One region of the Erysipelothrix sp. HDW6B genome, then DNA from elsewhere that is predicted to be linked to it. Evidence: predicted binding sites of a transcription regulator. Region 1 holds the regulator's gene; the other holds the start of a gene.
What was found. The regulator Rex, encoded in region 1, represses fermentation and respiration genes when NADH is low (regulators of the CRP and FNR family bind a similar motif). The targets are predictions, from matches to a motif close to GTGAANNNNTTCAC.
Positions count from the first base shown of each region.

Region 2: the regulator Rex is predicted to act here: its motif matches at 12,142-12,155, upstream of pgk (phosphoglycerate kinase).

Region 1 is NZ_CP049860.1:1,578,841-1,594,957, reverse strand. It holds rRNA gene G7061_RS07850 (23S ribosomal RNA) at 1-1,675, shown strand, start outside; rRNA gene rrf (5S ribosomal RNA) at 1,741-1,854, shown strand; gene tsaE (tRNA (adenosine(37)-N6)-threonylcarbamoyltransferase complex ATPase subunit type 1 TsaE) at 1,945-2,370, shown strand; gene tsaB (tRNA (adenosine(37)-N6)-threonylcarbamoyltransferase complex dimerization subunit type 1 TsaB) at 2,367-2,936, shown strand; gene rimI (ribosomal protein S18-alanine N-acetyltransferase) at 2,933-3,358, shown strand; gene tsaD (tRNA (adenosine(37)-N6)-threonylcarbamoyltransferase complex transferase subunit TsaD) at 3,355-4,359, shown strand; gene G7061_RS07820 (redox-sensing transcriptional repressor Rex) at 4,417-5,049, shown strand; gene asnS (asparagine--tRNA ligase) at 5,063-6,445, shown strand; gene G7061_RS07810 (N-acetylmuramoyl-L-alanine amidase) at 6,459-7,733, shown strand; gene G7061_RS07805 (ABC-F family ATP-binding cassette domain-containing protein) at 7,742-9,598, shown strand; gene G7061_RS07800 (diphosphate--fructose-6-phosphate 1-phosphotransferase) at 9,663-10,871, shown strand; tRNA gene G7061_RS07795 (tRNA-Ser) at 11,196-11,285, opposite strand; gene G7061_RS07790 (hypothetical protein) at 11,391-11,711, shown strand; gene G7061_RS07785 (V-type ATPase subunit) at 11,701-12,711, shown strand; gene G7061_RS07780 (V-type ATP synthase subunit I) at 12,723-14,513, shown strand; gene G7061_RS07775 (ATP synthase subunit C) at 14,528-14,959, shown strand; gene G7061_RS07770 (V-type ATP synthase subunit F) at 14,956-15,264, shown strand; gene G7061_RS07765 (hypothetical protein) at 15,265-15,831, shown strand; gene G7061_RS07760 (V-type ATP synthase subunit A) at 15,843-16,117, shown strand, end outside.
Region 2 is NZ_CP049860.1:1,770,897-1,787,013, forward strand. It holds gene G7061_RS08675 (ABC transporter ATP-binding protein) at 1-7, shown strand, start outside; gene G7061_RS08680 (ABC transporter ATP-binding protein) at 1-1,814, shown strand, start outside; gene G7061_RS08685 (SIMPL domain-containing protein) at 1,854-2,459, opposite strand; gene G7061_RS08690 (phosphoribosyltransferase family protein) at 2,514-3,086, opposite strand; gene G7061_RS08695 (NCS2 family permease) at 3,100-4,476, opposite strand; purine riboswitch at 4,541-4,642, opposite strand; gene G7061_RS08700 (sensor histidine kinase) at 4,702-6,021, opposite strand; gene G7061_RS08705 (LytTR family DNA-binding domain-containing protein) at 6,018-6,743, opposite strand; gene G7061_RS08710 (hypothetical protein) at 7,019-8,149, opposite strand; gene G7061_RS08715 (hypothetical protein) at 8,245-8,616, opposite strand; gene eno (phosphopyruvate hydratase) at 8,743-10,038, opposite strand; gene tpiA (triose-phosphate isomerase) at 10,072-10,815, opposite strand; gene pgk (phosphoglycerate kinase) at 10,819-12,018, opposite strand; gene G7061_RS08735 (hypothetical protein) at 12,176-12,583, opposite strand; gene G7061_RS08740 (copper chaperone) at 12,627-12,818, opposite strand; gene G7061_RS08745 (heavy metal translocating P-type ATPase) at 12,888-15,338, opposite strand; gene G7061_RS08750 (heavy-metal-associated domain-containing protein) at 15,362-15,562, opposite strand; gene G7061_RS08755 (hypothetical protein) at 15,937-16,117, opposite strand, start outside.

The DNA of each region.
Region 1 (16,117 bases):
TACAGCGTTGAAGATGTACCGTGAGGAGCGTTGGAGCGTATAGAAGTGAGAATGCCGGTGTGAGTAGCGAAATGTCAGTGAGAATCTGACACACCGATTGCCTAAGGTTTCCAGGGGAAGGCTCGTCCGCCCTGGGTAAGTCGGGACCTAAGATGAGGCTGAAAAGCGTAGTCGATGGACAACAGGTTGATATTCCTGTACCCGAGCCATAAGTGAAGGAATGACAGAGAAGGCTAGGTTAAGCCGGCGAATGGAAGAGCCGGTTTAAGCGAAGGAGCCGTATGGTAGGCAAATCCGCCATATAAAGCAAAGGCGTTATGAGGAGTGAACCCGTGAGGAAGTAGCGAAGTAACCGATGCCAGCTCTCAAGAAAAGTTTCTAGCGTTAATTATGGTTTGGCCCGTACCAAAACCGACACAGGTAGGCAAGGAGAGAATCCTGAGGTGAGCGAGAGAACTGTTGCCAAGGAACTCGGCAAAATGACCCCGTAACTTCGGGAGAAGGGGTGCTCTTTTTAGAGAAGAGCCGCAGTGAAGAGGCCCAAGCGACTGTTTAACTAAAACACAGCTCTCTGCAAAGTCGCAAGACGAAGTATAGGGGGTGACGCCTGCCCGGTGCTGGAAGGTTAAGGGGATGTGTTAGACCATGAGTCGAAGCATTGAACTGAAGCCCCAGTGAACGGCGGCCGTAACTATAACGGTCCTAAGGTAGCGAAATTCCTTGTCGGGTAAGTTCCGACCCGCACGAAAGGCGTAACGATTTGGGCGCTGTCTCGGCAGCAGACTCGGTGAAATCTTAGTACCGGTAAAGATGCCGGTTACCCGCAACTAGACGGAAAGACCCCATGGAGCTTTACTGTAGCTTGATATTGATCTTTGAATTTACATGTACAGGATAGGTGGGAGACTATGAAGCATGAACGCTAGTTTATGTGGAGTCGCCATTGGGATACCACTCTTGTAAGTTTGAAGATCTAACCGCGACCCGTAATCCGGGTCCGGGAGAGTGTCAGGTGGGCAGTTTGACTGGGGCGGTCGCCTCCTAAAGAGTAACGGAGGCGCCCAAAGGTACCCTCAGATTGGTTGGAAATCAATCGACGAGCGTAAAGGCAGAAGGGTGCTTGACTGCGAGACCTACAAGTCGAGCAGGGACGAAAGTCGGGCTTAGTGATCCGGCGGTACCACGTGGAAGGGCCGTCGCTTAACGGATAAAAGCTACCCTGGGGATAACAGGCTGATCTCGCCCAAGAGTTCACATCGACGGCGAGGTTTGGCACCTCGATGTCGGCTCATCGCATCCTGGAGCTGAATTCGGTTCCAAGGGTTGGGCTGTCCGCCCATTAAAGCGGTACGCGAGCTGGGTTCAGAACGTCGTGAGACAGTTCGGTCCCTATCTGTTGTGGGCGTAGGAAATTTGAGGAGCGCTGTCCCTAGTACGAGAGGACCGGGATGGACATACCGCTGGTGTACCAGTTGTCCTGCCAAGGGCATGGCTGGGTAGCTAAGTATGGACTGGATAAGCGCTGAAAGCATCTAAGCACGAAGCCAACTCCAAGATGAGATTTCCCATACGTAAGTAGTAAGACCCCTGAGAGACGATCAGGTTGATAGGTCAGAGGTGGAAGCATAGTGATATGTGTAGCTGACTGATACTAATAGGTCGAGGTTTTAATCACAATAACGACTATTTGAAAAGATACAAAGTCTTCTGTTATTCAGTTTTGAGAGATTACTCTCATGATCTGGTGATTCTAGCAAAGTGGTCACACCTGTTCCCATCTCGAACACAGAAGTTAAGCACTTTAGCGGCGACAATATCTAGCCCAGCGTTAGTGAAGATAGCTCATTGCCAGGTAATTCGACATCCATTTGGATGTCTTTTTTTATGGGTTTGAATGCACTACTGAACTTGTGATTATGGTATAATATTTAACATGGTGATATTATGAAAAATATAAAAGAATATAAAACAAATTCCGTCGATGAAACAATTCAGTGCGGAAAAACATTAACAGAAGCATTTACAAAAGGAGCGTTGATTGCTCTTGCTGGTGATTTAGGAGTAGGGAAAACTGCATTCACAAAAGGAATTGCATTAGGACTTGATATTACTGAAGCAGTAACGAGTCCGACTTTCACGCTTCTCAAAGAATACGAAGGACGTCTAAATTTAAAACATATTGATGCCTATCGATTGGAAGGTATCGACTCTGACTCTTTGGGTCTATTCGATCTTATTGATGAGGGGAATGTAGTGGTATTGGAATGGAGCAATTTTTTAGAAGACCTTGATTTTGCACCAGATTATATTGTGACAATTGACTATGTTACGGAAAATGAGCGTTTGATTAGAATTGAGGAACTTTCATGAATACATTAATTATTGATACATCACATACTTTGTTAGCTGTAGGATTGGTTATTGACGAGGTGTTAGTTTACAATTACCAAGAACAAGTTAATAAGTCTCACTCTGAGCAATTACTTCCAATTGTAGATGCAGCATTAAAAGCACATGGTATTAATCCACTTGAGATTAATAATGTAGTTTTAACTGTTGGACCAGGTAGCTATACTGGTCTCAGAATAGGAATGACTTTTGTGAAGACCTTTGCAATTGCGAATCCAAATTTAAACGTCTATACCGTGAATACACTTGCAAGTCTAGTCGGTAATAAGTCTGGGTTTGCATTTATTGATGCCCGATCCAAGCGAACATTTGGTGCCTATGTGGATAATGGTGTTGTTCGTGATCAACGTGTCTATATGATTGACGAAGTAACTCAAATAAATGCGGAGTTGTATGGAGACATAGACTTAATTGAAAATGACAAAGAAAAACGTTACGGTTCAATTTTGGAGAACATTGTTTCCATTAAGCAATTGTGGAAACCTGTAGCATCAATTGATACACTTGTTCCTGATTATCTCAAATGATACGCAGAGCAACACAGCGAGATTTAATTCAAATCGTTGGTATTGATGAAAAGGCACTTAACAATCACTGGTCGCTCCAGACCTATCATGATGCAATAAATAATGACAATTATTGGTTTTTTATTTCTGAAGAGAAAGCACTAATCAATGGTTTCGTAATTGTACTTAATCTTGATACGGAGGCGGAGATATTGCAAGTTGCAGTTTTACCGCAGCAACAACGTCAAGGTATTGGTACTTTACTGCTAAACCACGTTGAACAAGAAATGCAGTATCGAGGTTCAATGTTTCTTGAAGTGGCTTCAAATAATGTCAGTGCGCGTGCACTGTACTCACATTTAGGTTTTGAAGATATCGCTGTTCGTCACAATTATTATGATGATGGTACGGCTGCACATATCTTAAGGAAGGATTTAAAATGAAAATATTAGCAATTGAATCAAGTTGTGATGAAACTTCAGCAGCTGTCGTTGAAAATGGTCAAGACGTATTAAGCAACGTTGTCTCAACACAAATAGATATACATAAACAATTTGGTGGTGTGTTTCCAGAAGTTGCATCCCGTCTACATGTTGAAAAAATAAACTTTGTAATAAAAGAGTCACTGGAAAAAGCTGATGTAACATTTGACGATATCGATGCTATTGCCGTTACTGAAGGTCCTGGTCTAGTAGGGTCATTGCATGTAGGCGTTACCGCTGCAAAATCGCTCGCATGGGCATTGGATAAACCGCTCATTCCTGTTCATCACATTGCCGGACATATTTATGCAAATAAACTTTCTGGTACTTTGGATTTTCCGTTATTATCACTCGTTGTTTCTGGTGGTCATACTGAATTAATTTATATGGAAAGTGATTATCATTTTGAAATTATTGGAAAAACTCAGGATGATGCAGTTGGCGAAGCCTATGATAAAGTAGCGCGTCTTCTTGGACTTTCATATCCGGGTGGTCCTGTTATCGATAAGATGGCTCAACAGGGTAAGGCAAACTATATCTTGCCCAAAGTAAAAACAGAAAATCCATTAGACTTTTCTTTTAGTGGTCTTAAATCTGCAGTTCGCCAGTTGACCTTACGGGAAGAACGCAATGAACGTCCTGTTATTGTGGAAGATGTTGCATATGCATTTCAACATGCTGCGGTAAATGAACTAGTGTCACGAGTAAAATTAGCACTCGCATCGTATGATGTGAAAACACTTGCATTAGCAGGCGGTGTTGCTGCGAACTCTGAGGTTCGAAAACAAATGAATGAATTAAAAGATACTTATCCGGAACTTAACATTCTTCAACCACCTTTGTGGGCATGTATGGATCAAGCAGCAATGATAGGACTTGCTGCATTTACAGCATTTGAAAAAGGTGCGCGTGCAACTTGTGAATTAACAGCACAATCTAACAAACAACTCCAATCTTATTAATATTTTCACATTCTATCACTACTGACTTTGTGATATGATTTACACGGTGGTGATAACATGATTAATCAAATCAATTCAAATAATGTACCAAAAGCAACAATGCAGCGTTATCCAATATATCTTAAAGCGCTTCGAAAACTCTATAATATGGGTGTAGAACGTATTTTATCTCGAGAGTTGTCGTTGTTTGTTGATATCGAATCAACAACCATTCGACGTGACTTTTCCTTTATTGGATCTCTTGGAAAACAAGGATATGGCTATGACGTGAAGACGCTTATTGACACCTTTGATAACCTATTAGGGGTTAGCTTTGATGAGGAATTAATTCTTGTTGGAGCGGGGAATCTTGGGCGTGCAATCTTGAACTATAACCGATGGAATCATGTTGTCGGTGAAATTTCATGTGCATTTGATATTGACCCAAACAAATTAGGTGAAGTATCGGATATTCCGATTTACCATATGAGTGAACTCGAAGAGCGGATTCCAAAAGGATGCCGCATTGCAATAGTAACTGTATCTAAAAATGTTCAAGAGACTATTGATCGTCTTGTAGATTTAGGAATCGTCGGGATTGTTGACTTTTCAAGTGAGCATATTCAAGTTCCTAAAGATGTTGTCGTAAAAACTGTTGATGTTGTTTCGACAATTCAGGAGCTAATCTTCCAAACAAATAATATTCGATAATAAGAGGTGTAGAATGATATCGTATTTAACAATTAGAGAAATATATGACTTAATGTCTTATGGATCAGACATCGAGATAGATGCCATTGAGTATGTGCAACTTCAAGGATGGATTCGTACCAATCGTAAAGGTAAAAATGTTGGTTTTATCGAATTGAATGATGGAACTTACTTTAAAAATGCCCAATGTGTTTATGCTGCTGAGATTTCCAACTATGATGAAATCGGTAAATACGGAACTGGAACTGCGATTACAGTTACAGGAAAGTTTAAGCGTACACCAGATGGTCGTCAGCCTTTTGAAATTGACGTAACTGAAGTAATTTTAGAAGGGGCTGCATCGTCAGACTACCCAATGCAAAAGAAACGTCATAGCTATGAATATTTACGAGAAATTGCGCACTTACGCACTCGTACTAATACCTTTATGGCTGTCTTTAGAGTACGTTCAGTATTATCCATGGCAATTCATGAATTCTTCCAAAACCAGGGATTCGTGTATGTTCATTCGCCAATTATTACTGGAAATGACGCTGAGGGTGCGGGAGAAGCTTTTGTAGTTACAACCCGTCACGATGATAAATATGAAGAAGACTTCTTTGGTAAAAAAGCGAGTCTAACAGTTTCAGGACAATTGCATGGTGAAGCATTTGCGCTTGCATTCCGCGACATCTATACATTTGGACCAACATTTAGAGCAGAAAAATCAAATACTGCACGTCATGCGAGTGAATTCTGGATGATTGAACCAGAGATTGCGTTTGCGGATCTAGAAGATAACATGAACCTAATTGAAGATCTTGTAAAATATACGATTGAGTATGTTTTAGAAAATGCTCCAGAGGAGATGAAATTCTTCAATGAACGTATTGATACAACGATTCTTGAGCGTCTCAATGGAATCGTAAATAGTGAATTTAAACGTATGCCATATACGGAAGCAATCGAAATCCTTGAAAAAGTAAATGACCGTTTCGAGTATAAAGTTGAATGGGGAAGTGACCTTCAGTCAGAACATGAACGCTACTTGAGTGAAGAAGTTGTTAAGGGTCCTGTATTCTTAACAGACTATCCGAAAGACATTAAATCATTCTACATGCGATTGAATGATGATGGAAAAACGGTAGCAGCATGTGACTTACTGGTCCCTTATGTTGGGGAGTTAGTTGGTGGATCACAACGTGAAGAACGTTTGGATCTTCTTGAAGAGCGCATGGACGAGTTAAACATTCCAAAAGAACACTTACAGTGGTACTTAGATTTACGCCGTTATGGTGGCGTTAAACATGCAGGATTTGGAATCGGATTTGACCGTTTCCTAATGTACATTACCGGTATGCAAAACATTCGTGATGTTGTGCCATTCCCACGTACACCAAGAAATTTAGAATATTAAGCGTGAGGTTTCTATGGACTATAGATCAAACTATGTTCCGAAGACTAAAAAAGTGAACTACAAACTTGTAGTTCCTTTTCTGTTTGTATTGGCATTACTGATTGTTTATGGGATTAATGCATTGCGCCCTACACCTGTAGAGAATCAAGAACAATTCGCATTCTGCCGTATGACACCAGAAGAGTCACGGAGTGTGATTAAAAAGAATTTAACCGATAATGTGATTGAGTTCTCCGATTATGGCGTCTACGGGCAATCTTTGGGCTTATATGGAGCAGATTATCAAGTGACTACTGCAGACCCATTCAATGGACGTACAGTCTTCCTAACTAACCTTTGCACGGGTACAGAACAAGTGTTCCTTATGGGTGCGGAGTTGGATGCGAAGATTCCAATGAACGCACTGGATCCCGGATTCTACATTATCGAAGTCAGTGTTGGGTTTGAACGTTCACGTCTTATTGCAGATGAAAAAATGGATGAAGTCTTTCATGCTACATCTCGTAGTGGAGAAGCACGAGAAGTACGCTTAATCGCAAACAAAAATTTATTTAATACAAATGAAGAAACAATTATGGATCAACACTATGCATTTTTAGATGTGAAAAATACGCAAATAGATGCGAATACTTATGACGTAGTACTTGACCCAAGTGGTCTTTATGACGATATGGGCATGATTCTACATGGTAGTGAGTTTAAGGATTTTGTTGAGTCAAAAGAAATGTACCGTATGGCGGAAGCTATTGAAGCACATCTGACCAGTGCCGGCTACAAAGTGAAAATTGTTCGTGAGAAAGATAAACCTCGCGATACTAATGATGTGAATGGCCGTCTCCATGCTGGTTATTTAGCGGATGCAAAATATTATGTGAACTTAACAATGTTGCAGCAACCATATCCTAAGGAAACAGGAGCATCAATTATATATTCAAGTCATGCAACAAGCCGTATGGCATCGACGATTGCGAAACAGCTTGAAGCACAAACTACACTCGAATTGTTTGACTATGGTTCTAATGAAGGAATCGTGCAAACATCCAAGGTAGAAGGTTATGATAATAACGCTAAAATTCGTGAAGCAGGCGGTCGTTTTACGGGTGCAGGTGTACTCGAAGAATTTAAAGAATGGAATATTTTTGCCAAAGACAGTAATCGTGGAATGCAAGGAACTGTTATTGAATTTGGCTACATCGAAGACACAAAGGCCTACACAACTTGGTTTGCAGAGTTTGATCAAATTGCGAAGGCTGTCGCGGATGGTATTGCCATTGAATTAGCAAGTTAGGTGAAAGTATGATCGTACAAGTTAGAAATGCTACAAAATCTTTTGGTTCGCAAGATCTATTTAAAGATCTCAATATGCTGATCAAAGAAAATGAAAAAGTAGCACTTATTGGTGCAAACGGTGTTGGTAAATCAACACTTTTTCACGTGTTGTCGGGAGAAATTACGTTGGATGAAGGGGATGTCTTTTGGAAGTCAGGTGTGCGCACAGGATTTCTCGAACAAATTCATGTAACCCAGGATAGTATTCTCGTTAAGGATTATTTTGATGAGGTCTTCCAAGATGTTTTCGAACTTCAAAACCGTCTGAATGAACTGGAACTGATCCTTCAGGAGGATCCAAGCGAGAAAAACTTAAAACAATTTGATCGGGTTCAACATGAATTCTTGCGTCGGGGCGGATATACCTACGAGACGGAAATCCATACAATTCTGACACAGTTTAATTTCTCAGTTGAAGATCTCAATCGTTCGTTAAGCACATTTTCAGGTGGTCAAGTAACGCGTTTGGCGTTTATCAGACTTCTTTTAAGTAAACCAGATATTCTCTTTTTAGATGAGCCAACAAACCATTTGGACATATCAACGATTGAATGGTTAGAAGGTTACTTGAATAAATACGATGGTGCAGTGGTTGTGGTATCTCATGACCGCTTGTTCCTTGATCGTGTATGTAATGTTGTTGTTGAAATCGATGATTATCAAGCGACACGATTTGAGTCGAACTATTCTGGATATCTCAAACAAAAAGAAGTCATGATTGAACGTCATAATGTTAAATATGAGAATCAACAACGCGAAATTGAGCGGCTTGAAAAATTAATTGAAAAGTTCCGATACAAACGAAGTAAAGCTGCATTTGCGCAGTCAAAAATTAAATATCTAGACCGCATGGATAAACTCGAAAAGAAAACTGAGTCGAAACGTGAATTTAAAGCAGATTTCAAAGCGCGTTTACGTGGCGGAAAAGATGTCTTGACTGCTAATGAACTTCAAGTTGGTTATGATAAACCGTTGTTAGAGTTTAGTGGTATCTTTAACCGTGGTAAACGGTATGCCATTATTGGTGATAATGGAACTGGTAAATCAACGCTGCTTAAAACTATTTCAGGTCGTATGGAACCATTAAGTGGAGAGGTTCTTTTGGGACATCAAATTGAAATGGGATACTTTGACCAACAATTGTTGGAGTTTAACATGAATAAAACGGTCCTTGAGGAGGTCTGGGATGGATTTCCGGAACTTGATCATACTGAAATTCGTACAGCTTTAGGACGATTCTTGTTTAAAGGAGAAGAAGTGTTTAAATCTGTGGGTGTTTTATCAGGGGGCGAGCGGGTTCGTTTGGCCCTAGTTAAGCTCATGTTGAAACAGGATAATCTTTTAATTCTTGATGAGCCGACAAACCACTTAGATATCCAAGGGAAAGAAGCATTAGAAAAGGCTTTAAGTGATTATGATGGGACGATGATTTTTGTATCCCATGACCGTTACTTTATCGAGAAGATGGCAACGGACACATATGTCATTAAAGATGGTGCGATAACACACACTGAAAAGAAAGTGACTGAAATTCTTGCGGAGTCGAAACAACAAGTTGATGAGCAAAAAGAAATCAATAAGCTTTCATATCAGAATATTAAAAAAATGAAGAATCGTATTAAAAAAATCGAGGAAGAACTTGTTGAGTTATCTGAAGATTTAGAAGTGCATCGCGAATTGCGTTTTGATCCCGACTATTATCACGACTTTGAAAAAATGGATGAACTTAATGCAGTAATTGACGGTATTCATAATGAAATCAAACACCTCGAAATCGAGTGGGCAGAGATTGCTGAGGCTTTAGAAGAGAGTAACAACGGATAGGGCTTGGTTAATTAGATTTTATTGTGTATAATGAGAATGGAAAAAAAAGGAGTAGGTATACTATATGGCTAAATGTTTAGTGGCTCAATCAGGTGGGCCAACATCAGTTATTAACGCAACCGTTGCGGGTGTCGTTAAAGCAAACCAATTAAACCCAGTCTATGACACAGTCTTAGGTGGTCTTCATGGAATCGAAGGAATTCTTGATGAACTATTTGTGGATCTTACACACATGAGTGAGGACGAAAACCGTGTGTTACGTCAATCACCTTCAAGTGCTTTAGGTTCATGCCGTTACAAATTAAAACGTGAAAACAAAGCAGATTTCGAAAAACTCTTCGCAATCCTTGAAAAACACGATATCCGTACAATGTTCTATACAGGTGGTAACGACTCAATGGATACAGTTGCTGCTCTTGATGAATATGCAAAAGCAAACGGAATCGAAGGTTTCCAATTTGTTGGATGCCCTAAAACAGTTGACAATGACTTAATGGTCATGGATCATGCTCCTGGATTTGCTTCAGCAGCTAAATTCATTGCAACAACAGCTTACCAAACATGGATGGACTCAACAGTCTATACGCGTCAAGATGTTTTCATTCTTGAAACAATGGGTCGCGATGCAGGTTGGTTAGCAGCGAGTGCATGTGTTTCAGGTATCGTTGATATGGTCGTTCTTCCAGAAGTACCATTCGATAAAGAAGCATTCTTAGCAACTGTTAAGAAACATGTTGATGCAAAAAACAAATGCTACATCGTTGTCAGTGAAGGGGTACGTTACGAAGACGGAACATACCTTGCAGCTGGAGAATCAAAAAATGATACATTCGGACATGCTGTTTTAGGTGGTTCAGGTCACGCATTACGTGAAATGATCCTTGAAGCAGGTGTATCAGAACGTGCTAAAGTTCAAGACTTAAGCAACGCACAACGTTCACATGCAAGTGAGCAATCAAAAGTTGACGTTGAAGAATCATTCAAACTTGGAATGTCAGCACACATGCGTTCAATCGATCCATCATTTACAGGACAAACTGTATATGTTAAACGTATTGAAGGCGAAACATACGACGTAGAATTCTTAGCAACTGCATCAAGCAATATTGCAAACCACGTACGTCACTTCCCAACAGAGTGGATCTTACCAGAATATGCTGGAATCACTCAAGAAGCTCATGATTACTTTGCACCACTCTTAGTAGGTCAACCAGAAATCATGCGTGATGAAAAAGGATTACCACGCCAAGTAAAACCTTACTACATGCGTTAATAAACCTTAAAGCCATTGCTTGTGAGCAATGGCTTTTTCTTTTGACAAAAAATTATGCATGATGAAAGCGTTTAGATGCACGATAACCGCTATATAAGTTGACTATATCGCATACAAGTGGTTTAATTTAGATGTACACGAAAAACACAATTCAATATTGATTTTTTGTGAAACGAGTTCTCAAAGTTACAAATTCAAGTTTTTGAATGGGAAGGGAATTTGTAAGAAATCTTGAGGTGCTTGACGGGTTTTATAACTTGTATACCAATTCAAAGTCTTCTTAGACACAAAAAAACCCACTCTTAAGTGGGTGAATTGTTTAATTGGCGGAGAAAGAGGGATTTGAACCCTCGCGAGCTATGAACTCCTATCGGTTTTCGAGACCGACCCCTTCAGCCTCTTGGGTATTTCTCCAACGTGATGATTATAGCAAAAATAATTATCAAATGGAATAATATTCTTGAAATTCAAAAAACTTAGGAGTATTATTGATTTTGTCTTTTTAAGGAGGGACAGTTTATGGATGATTACATTTTACAGATTCTTAAAGCGAATTCAGTAGCTAAAGACCAAGTGAAAGACACACTTGACTCTCATGCAGATGGGCTAGAAGCAATCAAAGAAATGAAACAAAAAATTGATCAAGAATTGGAAACATATTTAGCAACAGAAACTGAGTCTATCTTAAACGAAACAGATTCATACCGTGCATCGATGAAACCCAAATACGATCAAGAATATCAAGAGCGTGTCTCAAACCTTGTTGATCGATTTAATGGTGCCAAATCCGAATGGTACTCAAAGCTGTATGAAAGGATAACCCTTCCAGATGGCAAGTGATTATGCAATGGCTGCGAAGGCACGTTCTTTGTTTTCTCAACATTTAACGGCTGAGCAATATCGTATAATGACAAACTATAAAGATGTCCCAAGTATTGCAGCATATCTAAAAAATGATACGCGCTATGCACAGGTATTGGATGGCATCAACGAATCGTCGATTCACCGTGAGGTTTTGGAACAAAAAGTTCGTATCATGGGACAGGTTGAGTTTGTTAAGTTAATGCATTACGTGAAAGTTAATCGGGTAAATTTCTTTTCCTACTATACAAAGCGTCGTGAGATTGAACAAATTTTATTTGTTTTACACTCGATTGAATCGGGTGTTGATCATCATGTGAATTACTACATTGATGATATTAATGAAATGTTGTCGTTTGACGTACATAAGTTAGCAGAGTTAAAAAGCTTCTCTGCATTGCATGATTTTTTAGAACTTACAGATTATCGAGGTGTCTTGACGGGACTTCTTGATGAAAATGTTGATATTGGGAAATGTGAATATGAACTGAATGCTTATTACCAAGATTTCTTTAAGAAACTAATTCAAAAAGAACCAAGTAATAAAGATATTCAAGATGCCTTCAATCTTGAAATTGAATTGAAAACAATTGGCTATGTGTACCGTCTCAAAAAGTATTATGATACGCCTGCCGAAGATATCCTTGCAATGATCCATTATGAACCATACCTCATCCCTGTTGCGCGTATGGAAAAATGGATTCGTACCATGAATGCAGAAGAGTTCTTAGATGCTTTTCATAAGTCACCTTATGGTAAATACGTCGAAGCACCAGAAGAAGTCAATATTGAATTGCATCTCAACAATATTCGTAAGTTAATTGCGCAACACTATTTGCGGTTTACAACGAATACGAATTTAACCATGCTTTCATATATGACATTACTAAGCTTTGAAATTGATAATATAATTGATGTCATTGAAGGTGTTCGATATCAAATGAATTCCGAGGAAATTATGAAGTTGCTTACGAAGTAGGAGGTGTTTCTGTGGCAATTGAAAAGATGCGTTTGGTGTTAACCGTGACGACGCCAGACAATGTCTTGAATATGATAAGTGCGATAAAAGAGTATGAGCATTTCCATCCCGAATTGTCGACGGATGTTATGACTAACGATGATGGTGGTGAGCCGTATGTGGCAGATCATATCTATGAAGCTTATTTATCAAGGATTGAGCATTTAATACACGAATATGATATTCATATCAAACCAACATATGTAATAGATATGGATTTAGAAACTGTTGAAAAAAATATTGCAGCTGCGGAGGCGGTATGTGATAAGAACGTGGCGATTGCAACGACTATTTCAACATTACACAAAGATGATAAGATTGCGTTGGAGAACTTGCAGTCCTATCCACTTGATGAATTGGATGAAGGTTTCATTACATTTAAATTTGGACGGATGCCGCTTAATTCGTTTCAAAAGTTAACCTTGTATCATAGCGAAGAGTTTGTGTTTACAGAATTACATCGTAATAAGCACAATGCGTGGATTATCTATGTATGTCTTAAATCAAAAGAAGAGCATTTTGCTGAGTTCTTTGAGTCAATGTATTTTGAACCTATAACGATTCCAGAATCACGTGAGAAAACACTTGCATTTGATTTTGCAGGGCTTCTTAACGAAACCTATGGCTACGTTAAAGAACAAGCAGAACGTGAAGCTTTCTATAAATATATTTCGGTTTACAACGGTCAAACAACAATGACTGGTTTTGTATCTGAAGGAAACTTGGAAGCGTTTGATCAATTATTCGATGATCGGGTTAAAACGTATGACTTCCCACCAGAAATCCAAAAAGAAATTCTGGCGCCAACAGCATTAAAGAATAATTGGTTCTCATACCCTTTTGAAATGCTTGTTGAAATGTATGGACTTCCAAAATATGGAGAATATGATCCAACGCGTTACTTTGCGATTACGTACTCCCTATTATTCGGAATGATGTTTGGAGATGTTGGACAAGGACTCGTAATTGTCTTGGTCGGATATTTGCTTGCTAAGAAAAAAGATATGATGTTAGGACGCATTATGTTCCGCTTGGGATTCTTCTCAATGTTCTTTGGAATAATTTATGGTTCAGTGTTTGGAAATGAAGAATTGCTGACGCCGTTCTTAAAACCCTTGGGTCTTCCGATTCATGTTGCGAGTCCAGACTTTACAAGTAACCTCTTGATTTCTACAGTTGGAATCGGAGTTGTCCTAATTCTTGGATCGATATTGATAAATATTATTGTGTCGTTGAAGCACAAACGCTATACTCGAGCTTTATTCTCGCAAAATGGACTTGCAGGACTAATGTTCTATGGGTTTATGATGGCTTGGATAGTAACAATGACATTGGGATATTCAATTATGAACCCCCTCACAATTATTGTGTTTATTGTTATTCCACTCTTATCAATACTCTTCCACGAACCTTTATCAAATCTAATTGCAAAAATGAAGGTTACGCCGCAAGAGGGTTGGGGTGGTTATATAGTGGAAGGCTTCTTTGAATTGTTTGAAGTTTTACTTGGATTTGTGACCAATACATTGTCGTTCTTACGTGTCGGTGGGTTTATCCTTAGTCACGCAGGGATGATGAGTGTCGTTATGGTTTTAAAAGATATGTCAGGTGGTGCAGGATTTATCGTCTTTATTATCGGTAACATCATTGTCATCGGGCTTGAGGGTCTAATCGTAGGGATCCAGACATTACGTCTACAATACTACGAAATGTTTAGTCGTTATTATGATGGTGGCGGTAAGCCGTTTAAGTCAGTTAACTAAGGAGGAATATGACGATGTTAAGTTTATTAGAAATTATTTTACCACTAGTGTTAATCGCGGTAATTACGTTACCACTCATTCCAGTATTTAGAGGAAAAGTTGATGTTCGTAATGCAAAATTTAGAGTTTATATGCAAGTATCAATGTTCTTTGTTGCATTGATTGGAACAGTATTAATTACTGGCGCTACCTATGCTGCGGAAGAAGTTGCAACAGGGTTCCAAGGAAGTTTTGGACAAGGTATGGGATTCATTGCTGCTTCTATTGCTGTTAGTGCTTCAGTATTGGGTGCGGGTTATGCCGTAGGTCAAGCTGCTCCTGCTGCTATCGGTGCGATCTCAGAAAACTCAGAAAACTTTGGTAAAGCAATGATCTTCGTTGCGCTTGCTGAAGGGGTTGCTATTTACGGACTTCTAATCGCTATCCAAATTATTGCTAAATTATGAAAATGTTTCTTATCAGCGACAATATTGATACTCAAATGGGATTACGTCTTGCGGGTATTGAAGGAATCGTTGTTCATGAAGCAGATGAACTTAAGGAAGCCATTCAAGACGTCTTGCAAGATGACACCATTGGTGTCTTATTGTTAACAACAAAACTTTTCGACTTGGATCGTGAGCATATATTAGATTTGAAATTGACTCTGAAACAACCATTAATTGTTGAAATCAGTGACCGTCACAAGTCCCATGAAGTTCAAGCAATGATTGATGAGACAATTTCTAAAATCGTTGGAAAGGTGGTTTAAATGGAGAATATTAAAGCAAAAGTTACTCAAGATATCGTTGATTCGATTATTGAAGATGTAAAGCGTGAAACAAATGACATTAATTCTCATTTTGATAAACGCCTACAACAAGAAGTGGATGAATACCGAGAAAAAAAAGAAAGTATTATTAATACAAAACTCGAAACACTGCGCGACAAAGCCGATCGTGAACGATTTAAACTCGAATCAGAAATGCGCTTTGAAGTTGCGAAAGCATTGCGTGAGAAACGCAATGCATTACTGGCACAGTTTGAGAAAGAACTCAAAGATGATCTTGCTCGATTCATACAAAGCGACGGGTATGTTGCGTATTTAAACGGAACCCTTGACTACTTAGAATCGCGTATTGATTTAACGCGTGCCAAAATTTTAGTTCGTAAACAAGATTATGAACTCTTAAATCGTAAAGTTCATGCAGAATATGCTGATTTAAAAATGGGTGGACTGATGTGTGAATTTGAAAATAGTATTCTTGATTTCTCATTAGAAACGCGGTTTAAAAATGCAATGACAGAATTTATCAATGAAAGTAAAGTAAACATTTAGGAGGCGTCAATATGAGTACAGTATATTGGATAAATGGTCCAATTATTAAAAGTCGTGATGTTGACAACTTCGTAATGTCAGAAATGGTTTACGTTGGTGATAGTCACATTATGGGTGAGGTCATCGGAATTGATTCTGAGTACGTCACCATCCAAGTTTATGAATCAACAACATCAATGCGTGTGGGTGAAAGCATTACGCATACTGGGAAACCGTTGAGTGTTGAACTTGGTCCAGGTTTATTAGGAAATATTTATGATGGGATTGGCCGTCCATTAAAAGGTTT
Region 2 (16,117 bases), 190 kb from region 1:
TGTTTAAGCACAAAAAAACTAGAGTTCAGAAGGTAACCCAACAAGAGCAACCTTCGAACATGAAGCATGCTTTCAAATTATTCATTAATCTATTATTAAATTGGAAGGGACACATCGCCTTAGTTTTGCTTGTTTCCCTACTCGGTAGTATTACCTATACAATTATCCCTTGGATTATGGGACTCTCGATTGATGCTGTCGCAACGCTAATTAGCACCAATAACTTATCCATTGCTAGTGTTGAAGCAGTTATTATCCAGCCATTGCTATGGTTGGTCCTTGCATCTTTTTTCTCCTTCTTGTTTTCTTTCATTCAAGAACGCATCATGGCGTCGATCAGTGAACAAGCTGGTACCCATCTTCGAAAAATTATCACAGATAAAATGACAACACTTCCGCTACGATTTTATGACGATGTGAAAGTAGGAGAAGTCTTAAGTCGTGTCTCTGTTGATATCGAACGAGTTGCCGAAATTCTTGTCGTTGGCTTCAATCAATTTATCTCATCATTCTTTAATATTGTGATTGGTTTGATTGTCATGACTCAAATTGCAAGCTCATTGACGCTCTTAATTTTCGCTCTTATTGTTATTAGTGGGTTTGTGACTTATATTATTTCCTTGAAGAGCCAACGATCGTTTCTCGACAATTTCAGTACCCTTGCCGATTTCAATAGCTTGGTAGAAGAGTACTTTACAGGGAATGTTACTCTCAAGTCATACAATAAACAAGCATATGCAATGGATACAGTGGTTGCTTCAAATGAACGTCACGAAAAAGCACATCTTAAGGCCATGTTTTTAAACTACGCAATCTATCCAGCAGTTCGCTTCCTAAACCAACTAGCATTTATTGCCAGTGCTGTGATTGGAGGATATTTCGCATTACGTGGAATACTTAGTGTCGGGATTCTTCAAGCCTACCTCCAATACGTATCCCAAGTTTCTGAGCCAATTACAGAAGCGTCCTTTATTATTAACTCATTTCAAGCTGCTCTTGCATCGCTAGAGCGGGTTTATGATATTACAGCTTTAGACGACGAACAAGAACATGAAGGTGTCACACCGAAAATAGACCATCCAGAAGGCGCAATTTCTTTTGAAAATGTTGCCTTTGGTTACGGTCCAGATCATTTACTTATGACAGATGTATCATTTGAGGTTGGTGCCAAACAGACCGTCGCCATTGTGGGTCCAACTGGAGCTGGTAAAACAACCCTTGTGAACTTATTAATGCGTTTCTATGATATTAATGGGGGTAAAATCTTATTTGATGGTGTCGACACCCAATCAATGACACGTACAGATGTACGAAATCTTTTTGGGATGGTACTTCAAGATACGTGGTTGTTTGAAGGAACTGTCGCCGATAACATTGCCTATGGACGAAAAGATGCCTCACGTGAAGAGATTATTGCCGCCGCCAAACTCGCACAAAGTCATGATTTTATCATGCAGATGCCTCAGGGTTACGATACCATCATCTCAAGTGATGCCTCGATTGTATCTCAAGGTCAACAACAACTCTTAACGATTGCGCGTGCAGCCCTTGCTAACCCTGCAGTGATGATTCTTGACGAAGCCACTTCCAATATTGATACCATCACCGAACAGAAAATCCAAACTGCACTGAATGCTCTAATGGAAAATCGTACAAGTTTTGTGATTGCCCATCGCTTATCAACAATCCGTAATGCCGATATCATTCTCGTGATGAATCGCGGAAATATTATTGAAAGTGGTAATCATGAATCACTCCTTGAATTGGGTGGTGTTTACGCCGACTTGTATGAAAGTCAATTCACGATTGCATAAAAAAAACGACTCCGAATAATGGGGTCGTTTTTCTATGCTTTATTTAATTTCCCAAGACATTGTTACGGATTGCTCGATTGTGATATTCGTTGCATGAATATCAGATCCACCATGATCATACGCATAGGCACGCATCAGTGATGGGCGATTCTGTTGGGCGCTTTCGTATGAAATATTTGTAATCCCCCCTAGGCGAACGCCGGCACTGTCCGAAATCACTTTCGATTTATCGTGCGCATCGTTAATCGCAAGAATAAGTGCGTCATTGATATATTTCGTTGCATCTTTAATAAAGTATGATAGTGAGAAGTTAAAATCATCCTCGGAACGTAGTGCGTCCAAAAGTTTGGACATTTTCTCTAGATTGATGCGGTCTTCAAAGATTAGACTTTGATTTCCACGGAATTTTTTCTTTTCAACATCAGTTTCGTGGATAATCGAAACATTTATGGATGATGTTTGAATCAAGGAAACATTGAAGCCAACAGACTTAAATGCCTTGACGAGTGCATCAAATTGGTGTGATAGTTTATCAAATGCTTCACCATAGGAAGGTGCATCCTGAACTAATTCATAGTTAAAACGCATCATGTCTGGTTCTGCTTTTAAGAAACCGCGACCCACTACTTCTAATAATCGTGTCATATTTTCACCTCTTATAAAGCTATTATACGCTTTTTATGCAAAATAATGAAATAACTATTTTATATGGATGGCATTCGTTTGCGGTTCAAGGGCCGTGACATGCACTTGGCAGTAAACGTCTTTCCCTTCGGCAGATAATTTTTGATACCCAGGCTGGTAATCCTTAGAGATGCAGATTCCGGTCGCTACAAGTGTTGCGTCCGCTTTATGTAATAAGGTCTCTACATTGGTTACGACACTACCTTGTGCTAAGAAATCATCGATTAAAATAATACGTTTGCCTTTAATAAATTCCAGTTGCGTTGTGAGATGGTATGCATTACCTTTTGTAAACGAGAAGGATGCTTGTTGAACAAAGCGTGGATCATCCATAACTTTTTGAGACTTCTTAATAATAACAAGTGGTTTTTGAGCCGCCAAACTTGCAAATACAGATGGTGCAATCCCGGAGCTCTCGACGGTCACAAAAACATCAAAATCATGGTCCTTAAAGTGCTCTGCAAAGTCATCACCGATTGCTTGCATCAATCTTGCATCAACTTGAGCATTAAAAAACGTACTCACATCTAATATTTCTTCAGTTCGCGCGATTCCCGCCTCGCGTATCCGTTGTTTCAACAATTCCATTTCTAACCTCTTTCTAAAGTGTAATCATATATGCAATGGAAACTAATGTAATCCCATGCATAATCCAACCTAATTCTTTATGTTTTCCTGCAAAAATCATGCAAAGTTCATACGATACAAATCCCATGGTAAGACCCAATGCAATAGACCCAGTTAACGGCATCATGACAATTGTGATGAAAGACGGCACAATAACTTCATAACCACCTCGCCAATCAATATTCACAATATTTTGCATCATGAAGATCCCAATAACGACCATAGCCGGCGTTGTGACTGACGCAGTAACTAAAGATAGCAATGGATAGATAAAGACTGACAATAGGAATAAACAAGCCGTGACGACTGCCATAAGCCCTGTCCGCGCACCATTGATGATTCCGGAAACGGATTCAATGTATGTAGAGAGATTCGATGTCCCTAAAACCCCTCCGACAAATGTTCCAACTGCATCCGCAACATAAATACGATGATTGTTTTCAAATGCTTCCGCAGGCAAATCAGGAATTTGTGATGCAGCCGCTGATAATGTCGTTGCTGTACCAAAGAAATCCAAAAACAGAAACGTTAAGACAACTATGATTGCTTGTGGATTTAAAAGTTCCCCAAGATTTTTAAATCCAACAAACAATGTATTATCAATCATCGATTGCATCGGACCCACTGGCACGACAATCGGACTTCCTGCTGGCAATTGTGGCAAGGTTGCCGCAATTTCTGGTGCCATCGATAACCATCCCATATCAACACCTAAGCGAATCAGAAGACCACAAACAGCTGCACCAATCATTCCAAAGAAGACGGCATATTGATTCTTCTTCACGAGGAAGAATGCGGCTGTAAGTACACCTACTATCGCAATGACAACGTTAGGATTGTGGAATCCACCAAACGTAATAAACATACTTGAATCAGGAACGATAATCCCAGCATTTTTAAAACTAACAAATGCGATAAATAATCCCAATCCAACATTCCCAGCTTGTTTAATTGGCAGTGGGATACCTTTAATAATTTTGGCACGAATTCCTGAGAATGAAAGCATGATAAACAAGACAGATGAAACAAGTACTGCCGCTAACGCAACTTCCCACGCCATCCCCATTCCCAATACAACACTAAATGCAAAGAAAGCATTCATGGACATGCATGGCGCTAATCCTAACGGAAAGCGTGCATACAAACCCATAATGAGCATTGCAATTGCCGATGAGAGTATTGTTGCCATGAAGACTGCATCTTCGGGCATACCTGCATTCCCCAAAATAATCGGATTCACAAAAATAACATAAGACATTGACAAGAAAGCGGTAAGACCCCCTGCAAATTCCCGTTTGATTGTTGACCCTGATTCCTCAATTCTAAAATACGTATTCAACCATGTTTTCATAGTCTCCTCCTTTTGAATACAAAAAAACTGCCAATAGGCAGTAGTATCAAAAGGTACGTAAAAACGCCTTTGAAACTAGTGCCATAGTACACGACTTTACGGGTCATGAGTAGAGACTTCCGGACCTTATTTCCAGAATTATATGGTAGTTTTCATAGCGTAATGGTAACACTGTAAATGTAGTGTGTCAACGACAGGCTCCCTTAATTTCCATATTCATTGTAATCAATATGGAATTGTGATGTTCACAAGAAACTGCCGCAACACGGGATCGGTTTTTATTTTCAGAATTCCTTCAGATTTTTCTACAATTTCCCGGACAATTTGCAAGCCAATACCATGAATATCGGGACTATCTTTAGTACTCAAGTATTGACCGTGCTTATAGATTGGCTCCGTCACGTATTGATTTGTAACCTCTAAAGACAGCCAACGATGATTCACCCTGCTTCTAATTTTAATCCACCGATCACAAGGATTTGAAATGGGTAACGATGCTTCGATAGCATTATTGATAATATTCGTAAGAACTCGCAACATGTTGAGTTCCGTGAGTTTAAAAGTATCTGGTAGCTGCAAATCCAACTGATAGTTGATTTCCAAGTCATCACAACGCACTTTAAAATCTTTAATGATTGCATCCAGCAAGTGACTCTGAGAATACGGCTCTAAAGCCTGCGTCTCTTGAAAGGAGTCATGAGACTGTTGAATGATATTTTTTGCACCAACAATTTGTTCTTCAGCAATCAAATGTTGGATTGTTTGAAGCATTGCGCGATAGTCATGTTTAAATTTCTTATATTCTTCCAGTAAATCTTGATACGATTCATAATGCTGGACTTGCATCTTCAGTTGGTTTTCAACTTTCGCAGTGTACCGGGCATTTTCTAATAATGACGCACCACGAATGGCATCATTCCAAGACACACTCAATATCACAAAAATAAAAACTGAAGCACTTGCATATAATAAATTAAACCAATGTATTTCGTTGTCTAAAAACCGACCATCATTCACTATTAAAAGATACACCATCATAATCAGTTCGATACGGAGAATATGCTTTAATTTCATGGTATTTCGTAGAAACATTTTGATATTCATATTAACATCGAGTACTTGCGAAAGAGCATACGTTAAAATTGCGAGAATGCTATAGGATGCTAAAAAGATTGTCCATCGCGTCAATGGATATGATAAAACAAAAAATGTTGTCTTTTGCCAAATCATTGCAGTTGTTGCTGCTAAAAATCCACGGATCGTATAGAACGAAACGACAGGCAAAAAACTAATAGTCAAAACATTCAACGTCGGTATTATAAAGAGTATCCGAGCCATGAACATAAGATACAAAAACATGATAAACGGACCTAAATGTGTAAAACTAAAACGATTGATTAAAGCAAAGACGACCCCATAGATGATAAGTAAGAGACCTTCAATAACTTCCGGCACTGCACGCCTTACATAATAATGAGATACAATCCTTAACCATAAGTGACCACTGAACATTAAGACAGTAAATAACACGAGATTGATGATCATCGATGACTCCCAACATACGCAATGTATTCATTTTCTAAGACTGTCATATAGTATTTTCCTATAGGAATTTCAGTACCATCTTTAAGTGTAATGGTTGTCTTATCATAACTATCGATGTAAGTAATATTGACAATATATGAACGATGAACCCGTACAAGAACTGTATTTCGAATCTGTTGGTCGAGTTCATACATTGTTCCATAAAACTCGATTGTTTGACCATCATTTATATTGAGAATAATAATTCGTTTCTTAATCTCGATTGATACAATTTTGGACATCCGTTGCGCATAAGTTGTTCCTTTTATTTGATAAGCAAAAATTTGTTCGCGGTTTGGTCGATACTTTTCGACTGCATTTAAGAACTCTGTCTTAAACCCATCACACGTCAATCGATCTTTAATTAGGAAATTAGACGGACCGATTTCAAATGTATCGAAAACATACTCAGTAGCATTCGAGATAAAAATAATCTCCGAGTTGACGCCCTGCTCTCGCAATCTATTTCCTAACTCAAGGCCATTCATACTTTTCACCTCAACACCTAAATAGATTACTGTTGGACAATGTGTCATCGCTTTTAGAACTTCAATAAGTTTGTCAGCACTATCAAAAACGGTGATGGAGAGATACATTTGTTGCTCTAAAGCTATTGCTTCAAGCATTCTCGAATAGCGTTCTTGATAGTATTCATCATCTTCATATATAAAAACAGTAATCATGGAACCCCCTAAATTGAAACATTTCTTTATTCCGTTAACGAATATCCTAAAATACACACTTAACTAAATAAATATTAATATTTAACTAATAGAAATTGGTCCTCATCGTTTTCAAAGTGAAAATTTTTGTTCCAAAACTCAAAAAACTTGTATTTTTTTTAACATGAGAGAAAAAAACCAAGGGGTTGATTAATGCCTCAGATTATCAAAGCAACAAAAAAAGCATTTGCTTTCGTCATTCAATGTCCGAAAAAAATGCTTATCTTTATTGTGATTTATTTTTGGGAAACAGATAATAATGAATCATAGTTGTAAATAGCTTTTAGATCGTCCAAACGTTGACCTTGCAGTTGTTGGCCATCAACAAACCTATATATTAAGTCATAGACTGAAACAGGATTTTCCAGTGTCATACCATTGAGAATCATCTGCCACTCTGGAAATACGGTATCAAGAGCATCCCCTAAAACTGCACCTGTATTATAGAGACCACTATTAGAAATGTAGGATGCGTCCATAAGTCCATCACCGATTGCACTGATAATCATTTCATAGGTCGCAGGTGTTCCATCAGAAGCAGTTAGGTAATGAAAAGGTTGACCGATTCGCAAGGAAGCTTCACGCCCAATGTAGGTCGCAACACCTTCAAGCGTTAGCTTTACACCTTCATCAGATACGTACGATGGATTGTCTGTGCTTCGCGCAGTTTGAACTACACTCCAATCCGCTAACAATTGTGCAAGGACCGCTTCACGACCCGCTCCATTCATTTCCAAAATCAAGGCATCATAAATACGATACTGCAATAGTGCAAGTGCTTGTCCTTCGACGGATAATGGTTGTAAGAAATCAGCAGCATCAGGCCAGTTTCGTTGAATGCTGTAATGCGCATATTCATGCATAAAAAATGACGTTGGATAGGACTCAGGTTGATCAAATGCTTGTTTAATATCTTGATTGCTATACTTTGTATAATAAACATCGTGATAGGAACCAACATGATAATGCTGATTCATCGATGGGAAATTCCCGAAAGGAAGATTTAAAAACCATGTCGCTGGATTTGTACTCGCAAACCGATATACAGATGATTCAGTATTTGTAATTAAGGTAGAACCAATTGTATTGAGACCCTCAAGTTCGTCCATATTGAATGTGTAGGCATTATTAAACCAGCTATCTTTATCGACAAAAATAATTGGCGCACTACTTAAATTATAACCATCCCAAATTGGATCCGCTTTCTCACTTTGTTTCAGACGCTCAAAGTCAAGGAGCACATCCTGTGTCGTCTGATTAAGTGATTCGAGTGTAGTGTTAACCGTTCTATTGAGAATCATATTCATTACAATTAATAGGACAATTACACCTCCCACCACAAACAATCGTTTTAATTTTTTATTCATCAAGACCTCCTTAAAATCCTGTTTATCATATCATGGCTATTCGATTCAAGAAACGAATGTACATTTTCGCATAAAAAAACACGGATAGCCGTGTCTTAGTATTTGAGCAATGCTTGAATTCCTGGTTTTTGAATGTCATTAAGGCCCATAACTGTCTTATTGACGTTCGCTTTGAAAACTTTTTTTCCATTTACTTTAAGTTTGAGTTTATAGAATAGAATTCCTCTTTTAGCGATAACTTGTGTATTTCCGTCTAAACGGTATGTTTCAACAGAGTTCACTTTAAGTGAAAATGGATGTAGACTGAGAATCACGATAACATTTGGTTCTAGTATTAGTATTTTAGGTGACATCGTCACCGTGAATGCTTTTTGTTGAACTGCATAAATGGCATGCGATTCGACGCCTGGTGTCCCATATGTTTGCATCAATTCGGTAAGATACTGCTTATCTAGTTTTAATTTCATAAATTCCCCCATGTACTTTGACTTTCTAATTATACGCACCTCGCAAGTTTTTTTCAAATCAATCATGGTGTTTGGTTTGCTTCACAAAAAAAAGACATCCCGAAGGATGTCTTGTATGTTCATCAATTATTTTTTGATGTTGAAGAATGTTTTAGCACCTGAGTATTTAGCAGCTGCTCCCAATTCTTCCTCGATGCGGATTAATTGGTTGTATTTTGCTAAACGGTCTGTACGTGACATTGATCCTGTTTTGATTTGACCTGCGTTAAATGCTACTGCGATGTCAGCGATTGTTGCATCTTCTGTTTCTCCTGAACGGTGTGAAACTACTGATGTATATCCTGCACGTTTAGCCATTTCCATAGCGTCAAATGTTTCTGTTAAAGTACCGATTTGGTTAACTTTGATAAGAATTGAGTTTCCAATTCCTTTTTCGATTCCTTCTGCAAGGATAGCTGGGTTTGTTACGAATAAGTCGTCACCAACGATTTGTACACGGTCTCCGATACGGTCTGTTAGACGTTTCCATCCATCCCAGTCACGTTCTCCAAGTCCATCTTCGATTGAAACGATTGGGTATTTTTCGATAAATCCTTCGTACATATCGATCATTTGGTCAGATGTTAATACTTCTCCACCTGATTTGCTTAATACGTAAACACCTTTTTCTGTGTCGTAGAATTCTGAAGCAGCTACGTCCATTGCTAAGACGATGTCTGTTCCTGGTACGTATCCAGCTTTTTTGATAGCTTCAACGATAACTTCTAATGGTTCTTCGTTTGATGCTAAGTTTGGTGCGAATCCACCTTCGTCCCCAACAGCTGTAACATGTCCTTTAGCTTTAAGAACTGATTTAAGAGCGTGGAATGTTTCTGCTCCCATTTGGATTGCTTCTTTGATATTTTTTGCGCTAATTGGCATAATCATGAATTCTTGGAAATCAACTGATGAGTCAGCGTGTGATCCACCATTGATAACGTTCATCATTGGAACTGGAAGTTCTTTTCCATTGAATCCACCTAAGTATTTGTAAAGTGGCATTCCGTAGAAATCAGCAGCAGCATGTGCAGCAGCCATGGATACACCTAAGATAGCGTTTGCTCCAAGTTTTGACTTATCTTTTGTACCGTCTAATTCGATCATTGTTAAGTCAAGTAAGTTTTGGTCTGTTACGTCAAATCCGATTAATGCGTCAGCAATAATTTCGTTTACGTTTTCAACTGCTTTTAAAACACCTTTTCCGTCGTAACGTGATTTGTCTCCGTCACGAAGTTCTAATGCTTCACGTTCACCTGTTGATGCACCTGATGGTACCATAGCGCGTCCGAAAGCACCTGAATCTGTTGCTACTTCAACTTCAATTGTTGGGTTACCACGTGAGTCTAAAACTTCACGTGCGTGGATATCGATAATAAATGGCATATTAATATGTCCTCCTCTATATTGATTATCTAATTATTTAATTGCATCAATGATTGCTTTGAATGAGTCAACTTCTAATGAAGCGCCTCCAATTAAAGCACCATCAATGTCTTCTTGTGACATGTATTCTGCAATGTTATCTGGTTTTACAGATCCACCGTATTGTACACGTACTTTGCTTGCAACATCATCACCGAAGATGTTACGAACTTCATCACGAACTAATGCACATGTATCTTGTGCAATTTCAATTGTTGCACTCTTACCTGTTCCAATAGCCCAAACTGGTTCATAAGCGATTACTAAGTTTGATACAGCTTCTGGAGCTAATCCAGCTAATGTACCCGCAACTTGTTTACGAACTACTGACTCTGTTTTACCAGCTTCAAATTCGAACAATGTTTCTCCGACACAGATGATTGGTGTCATTCCTGCTTCAATAGCAACAGCAGCTTTTTTATTGACTTCTTCATCTGTTTCGTTGAAGTATTGACGGCGTTCTGAGTGTCCTAAAACTACCCATTTGACTCCGATTTCTTTCAACATTTCAACTGAAACTTCACCTGTGTAAGCGCCATTTGGTGCCCAGTGTACGTTTTCAGCTGCAACGTGAATATTTTTCGCAGCATTTACAGATGTATGTAATGCTGTGAAAGGTACTGCAACACCAAAGTCAGCTTTGTCTGTTGCGAATGCATCAACACCGTCAAAGAATGATTGTGCTTGTGCATTTGTTTTGTTCATTTTCCAGTTTCCGAAGATAATTGGTTTTCTCATTTTTTATTTATCCTGAATTGCAGCGATTCCTGGCAATTCTTTTCCTTCCATAAATTCCAAGCTTGCACCACCACCTGTTGAGATGTGAGTAATTTGGTCTTTAAATCCTAATTGAATAGCTGCAGCAGCTGAATCACCACCACCGATAACACTTAAGACTTCTGGAAGTTCTGTAATTGCTTTACATACTTCTAATGTTCCATTTGCGAATGCTTCAAATTCGAAGACTCCCATTGGTCCATTCCATACTACTGTTTTAGCGCCTTGTAATTCATTTTTGAATAGTTCGATTGATTTCGGTCCGATATCGAGCCCCATCATATCTGCTGGAATAGCATCTGCTGATACAACAACTGGTGTTGCATCGGGTGCAAATTCAGCGGCAACCACTGTGTCAACTGGGAGAATTAATTTATCTCCAGCTTTTTCCATAACAGCTTTCGCAATGTCGATACGATCCATTTCAACAAGTGATGTTCCGATTTCACGTCCCATTGCTTTGTAGAATGTATAAGCCATTCCACCACCAACGATAACTTTATCTGCAACATCAAGCAAGTTTTCAATAACATTGATCTTATCGCTAACTTTTGCTCCACCTAAAATCGCTACAAATGGGCGTTTTGGTGAGTAGATTGCTTCTGTTAAGAATTTGACTTCTTTTTCCACAAGGAATCCAAGTGCTGAAGGTAAGTGATTTGCAATACCTACAGTTGATGCGTGAGCACGGTGTACAGATCCAAATGCATCTGTTACAAAGAGATCACCCAATCCTGCCCAATACGTTGCAAGATTATCATCATTTTTGCTTTCACCTGCTTCATAGCGTGTGTTTTGCATTAATACAATGTCACCATCGTTCATTGCTGCAACAGCGTCTTCTAATTCGATTCCACGTGTTACAGGAACAAAAGTAACGTTTGTTTCAGGCATTAACTCTTGTAAGCGTGTCGCTACTGGAGCCATGTTGTTTTTAGCTTTGTCAGCTTCTGTTTTTTCAGCGTCCTTATGGTTTACTTTCCCCAAGTGTGACATAAGAATAACTTTTGCGTTATTTTCTACCAAGTATTTGATTGTTGGTAATGCACCATTGATACGGTTGTCGTCTGTAATGACGCCATCTTTTAACGGAACGTTAAAGTCTACACGTACAATGACACGTTTGCCAGCAACATCCAAATCTGTGACAGTTCTTTTTGTCATAATTGCCTCCTTATATACGTTGACTATTATAGCAAATAAACACTGGATAAACAATGATATCAACATCTCTTGTTCTCGTTTTCACAATAGTCTTATAATTTGTCACCTATATTTTGACTGATTGCGAAAAGTTTCAATTCCATCACAAAAAATACCGCTAAGCGGTATGGTTGACGACAATATCTTGTTCAATCATTGTCAAGATTCGATAGAGACGGGCAAACACTGCTTCAATCCCATAAACTGCTTTATAAATTTGCCGCTTAGTATGATTGATTGTTGTTGCATCAAAACGTTGAAGAATGCGATAACTTGCATCGTATTGGTAGGTCAACGCATTCGCATAATGACACCGTTCAAATTCATTCTCGACGGCTTCCAACAGTGGCATTAATGTTTCCACTTCTACTTTTAGAATCTTAATAATATTTTTGGCTTTCACATGCTGTGACGAAACCGTATAGGTAATTGCATTTAAGCGGTATGCCGGTTTTTGAAGCAATGTCTCGATTTCAAAGAGACGTTCTGCAGCTTTATCAATGATAGCCAAATCAAATGGTTCCATGAAATCACCTCTTACATCTATTATATCACAGAAAAAAAGCAGGCTATTGAATTACATAGCCTGCTTGAATTATTGCTTGTTTGGCACTGTGAATAACATCGTTTGAGCCACTTACCGTAACACTACTTGTTGCTGTACTAATCGTAAACTCAATACGTGTATTTTCAAGTTCGTATTGTACTTTCTCACGATCTTCTTCAGTTGTTAATCCTTTTACAAAAATTATATGTTTCATGAAAACACCTCTTAGTGCCATTGTACGTTTTTGCGACACAATTTTCAATGAAAGCATTTTGAAATGTGCTTAATGCTTCACTTTAAATTTACGAAGACGCAATGCGTTTGTAACAACGGACACTGATGAGAATGCCATTGCTGCCCCCGCAATCATTGGATCTAATAATGGTCCGTTGAAGAGGAGTTTGAAGAGTCCCATCGCAAATGGAATTCCTACAACGTTATAAGCAAATGCCCAGAACAAGTTTTGTTTAATATTACGCATTGTCGCTTTACTTAAAGCAATCGCATTTGCAACGTCCTTGATGTTATCACGCATCAAGACAACTTTAGCAGATTCAATCGCAACATCTGTTCCCGTTCCAACAGCAATTCCTACATCACTTTGAACAAGCGCGATGGCATCATTGATTCCATCCCCAACCATCATTACTTTTTCGCCACCTTCTTGCAGGCGTTTAATATTGGATGCTTTTTCGTCGGGTAAAACTTCTGCTAAAACATGAGAAATACCAATCTGATCAGCAATTGCTTTCGCCGTATCCTTATGGTCACCTGTCATCATAACAACATCAAGCCCCATTTTTTGCAACGCTGCAACTGTTTCAATTGCTTCATCTTTAATCGTGTCCGCAACGGCAACGACACCGACAACACGATGATCTAACGAGACAATCATGGCCGTCTTTCCAGACTTCGCAAATGTATTCACATCATTTTGATATGCAGACATATCACTATCCTGCTCACGCATTAGTTTTTCATTTCCGATATAGAGTGGTTTTCCTTGATAAAATCCTTGCACACCACGTCCCACCAATGCTTCAAATCCTTCAATATCATCATAGACAACATTGAGATCTTCAGCACCTTTGACTAAGGCTTGCGCTAAAGGATGTTCTGACATGCGTTCAATTGATCCTACAATCGTCATCAAGGTTACATCATCAAGGTCATGAGACACGATATCTGTTACGACGGGTTCACCGTATGTTAATGTTCCCGTCTTATCAAAGACAACTGTATGAATATGAGACGCTTCTTCTAATGATTCAGCAGATTTGATGAAGATACCATTTTGTGCACCGACACCCGTTCCAACCATAATTGCAGTTGGTGTTGCTAATCCTAAGGCACATGGACAAGCAATGACAAGTACTGTAACAAACACGGTCATACTTAATTCAACGTCACCGGAATAGAAGTACCAGAACACTCCCGAAATGATCGCAATTGCAATAACGATTGGTACAAAAATACCCGATACCTTATCGACCATTTTCGATATTGGTGCTTTTTCGTTTTGAGCATTTTCAACAAGTTGGACAATTTTGGCAAGTGCAGTATCTTCATTACTTACAGTTGCCTCAACGATCATTCGTCCATTTATATTCATTGTACCCATTACAACGTTATCACCAACGGTTTTATCAACTGGCATACTTTCACCAGTTAGCATCGCTTCATCGACACTACTGTGTCCTTCAATAACAATTCCATCCATTGGAATCGATGATCCTGGTTTCACGACTAAGTGATCACCAATACTAATTTCGTCACTGTCAATCTCGACCTCAACGCCATCTCGCAAGAGAATCGCTGTTGCAGGTTTCAAATTTAGAAGTGCTTTGATTGCTGATGATGTTTTTGCTTTACTCATTGATTCGAAGTATTTACCAAGACTAATGAGCGCTAAAATAACAACAGCTGTTTCTAGGTATAGATGATGAGCGTAACTTGCATCACCCATGAAGATACGTGCGGTTCCATAGAAACTGTAGACAATGGCTGCCCCTGTTCCTATAGCTACCAAGGTATCCATATTTGGAGAACGTTTCATTAATGTTTTGAATCCACGAATAAAGTAACCTCGGTTAACCCATACCACAGGAATTGTGATTGCCCATTGGAATAAGGTATAACTTAATGGATTTTCCATCATATCTACGAATGCAGGTTGTGGTAATTTTATTGAGAACATTTGCCCCATTGTTATGTAGAGCATAATCGCACCTAAAATTAATCCAACAATGACACCTCGGCGTTCTTTACGTTGTGCTTTAATGAGCGTATCGTCATCTTCAATTACTTCTTCCATGCGAACCGCACCATAGCCTTGGCCTTTGATTGTTTCAATAATATCGAAAAGCTTCACTTGATTGGGATCATATTCAATGTGAGCACGTTCCATAAGTAGATTCACGGTTGCTTTTTCAATTCCTGGAACCGCACTCAGCGCACCTTCCACGTTCGCAACACATGATGAACATGTCATATCCGTAATTTTTAGGTCTACACTTTTCGTTAATACTTCTTCAGCAACTCCATAGCCACTGTCTTCGACAGCTTTGATAATTGTTGCTTCTAAAACATCATCATTCATGGTCACTGATGCTTTATTGGTTACAAGGTTTACATCGACCGCCTCAACACCCGCAACCTTCGAAATTGCTTTCTCAACGTGTAGCTGGCATGAAGAACAAGTCATCCCTGTTATTTCATATGTTTTAGTACTCATAGTCTTTCCTCCAAGATGGTGGATTATTGTGCTGAATAACCACTTTCATTTATAGCTGCAATGATTTGTGCATCGGTAACAGACGCATCGGCTTTAACTTTCGCAATTCCTGATGTAAGATCAACATCGACTGTTTCAACACCCACAATATCTTGTACAGCATGTGTTACGTGTCGGACACATCCTCCGCATGTCATTCCTGTTACTTTAAATTCTTTTTCCATGGTAAATCCTCCTTGGTTTTATATCGTTTACATTTGTAGTCTATCATTGTTTTTCGGGAATTGCAAGAGTTTGACTTCAAATAGTTTACATTTGTAATCAAAATCAAAATGCGCACACAAAAACGCGAACACGGGGGGGTTGTGTTCGCGTCTCGTACCCTACTTAAGGATACTCTAATTATAATCTATCTTCGCTATAATGCAAAAGAAGTTTGCACAATTCACAAAATTTTAATATTTTTTACGTATACATCTGTTTTATGAAGATGGCAATAACGCCACTTAAGTGGATTTCTAACGCATTATCTAGTAATAAAAAAAAACTCTTTGCTTTAACGTATTAAATTCAAAGAGCTCTTTTATCATGCATAAATTTACATTTCATCCTGTTTGCTGCGACTAATCTCTTCTTCACTTCGATCGATTTCATCATTTCGACGCGCTGATCGATCAAGTAAATACATGAGGAGGCCAAAACCAATGATCACTAAAAGTATTGACGTAAATTGACCAGAAGACATTCCAAAGATACTATTTTCTTTCTTTGTTGTTTCC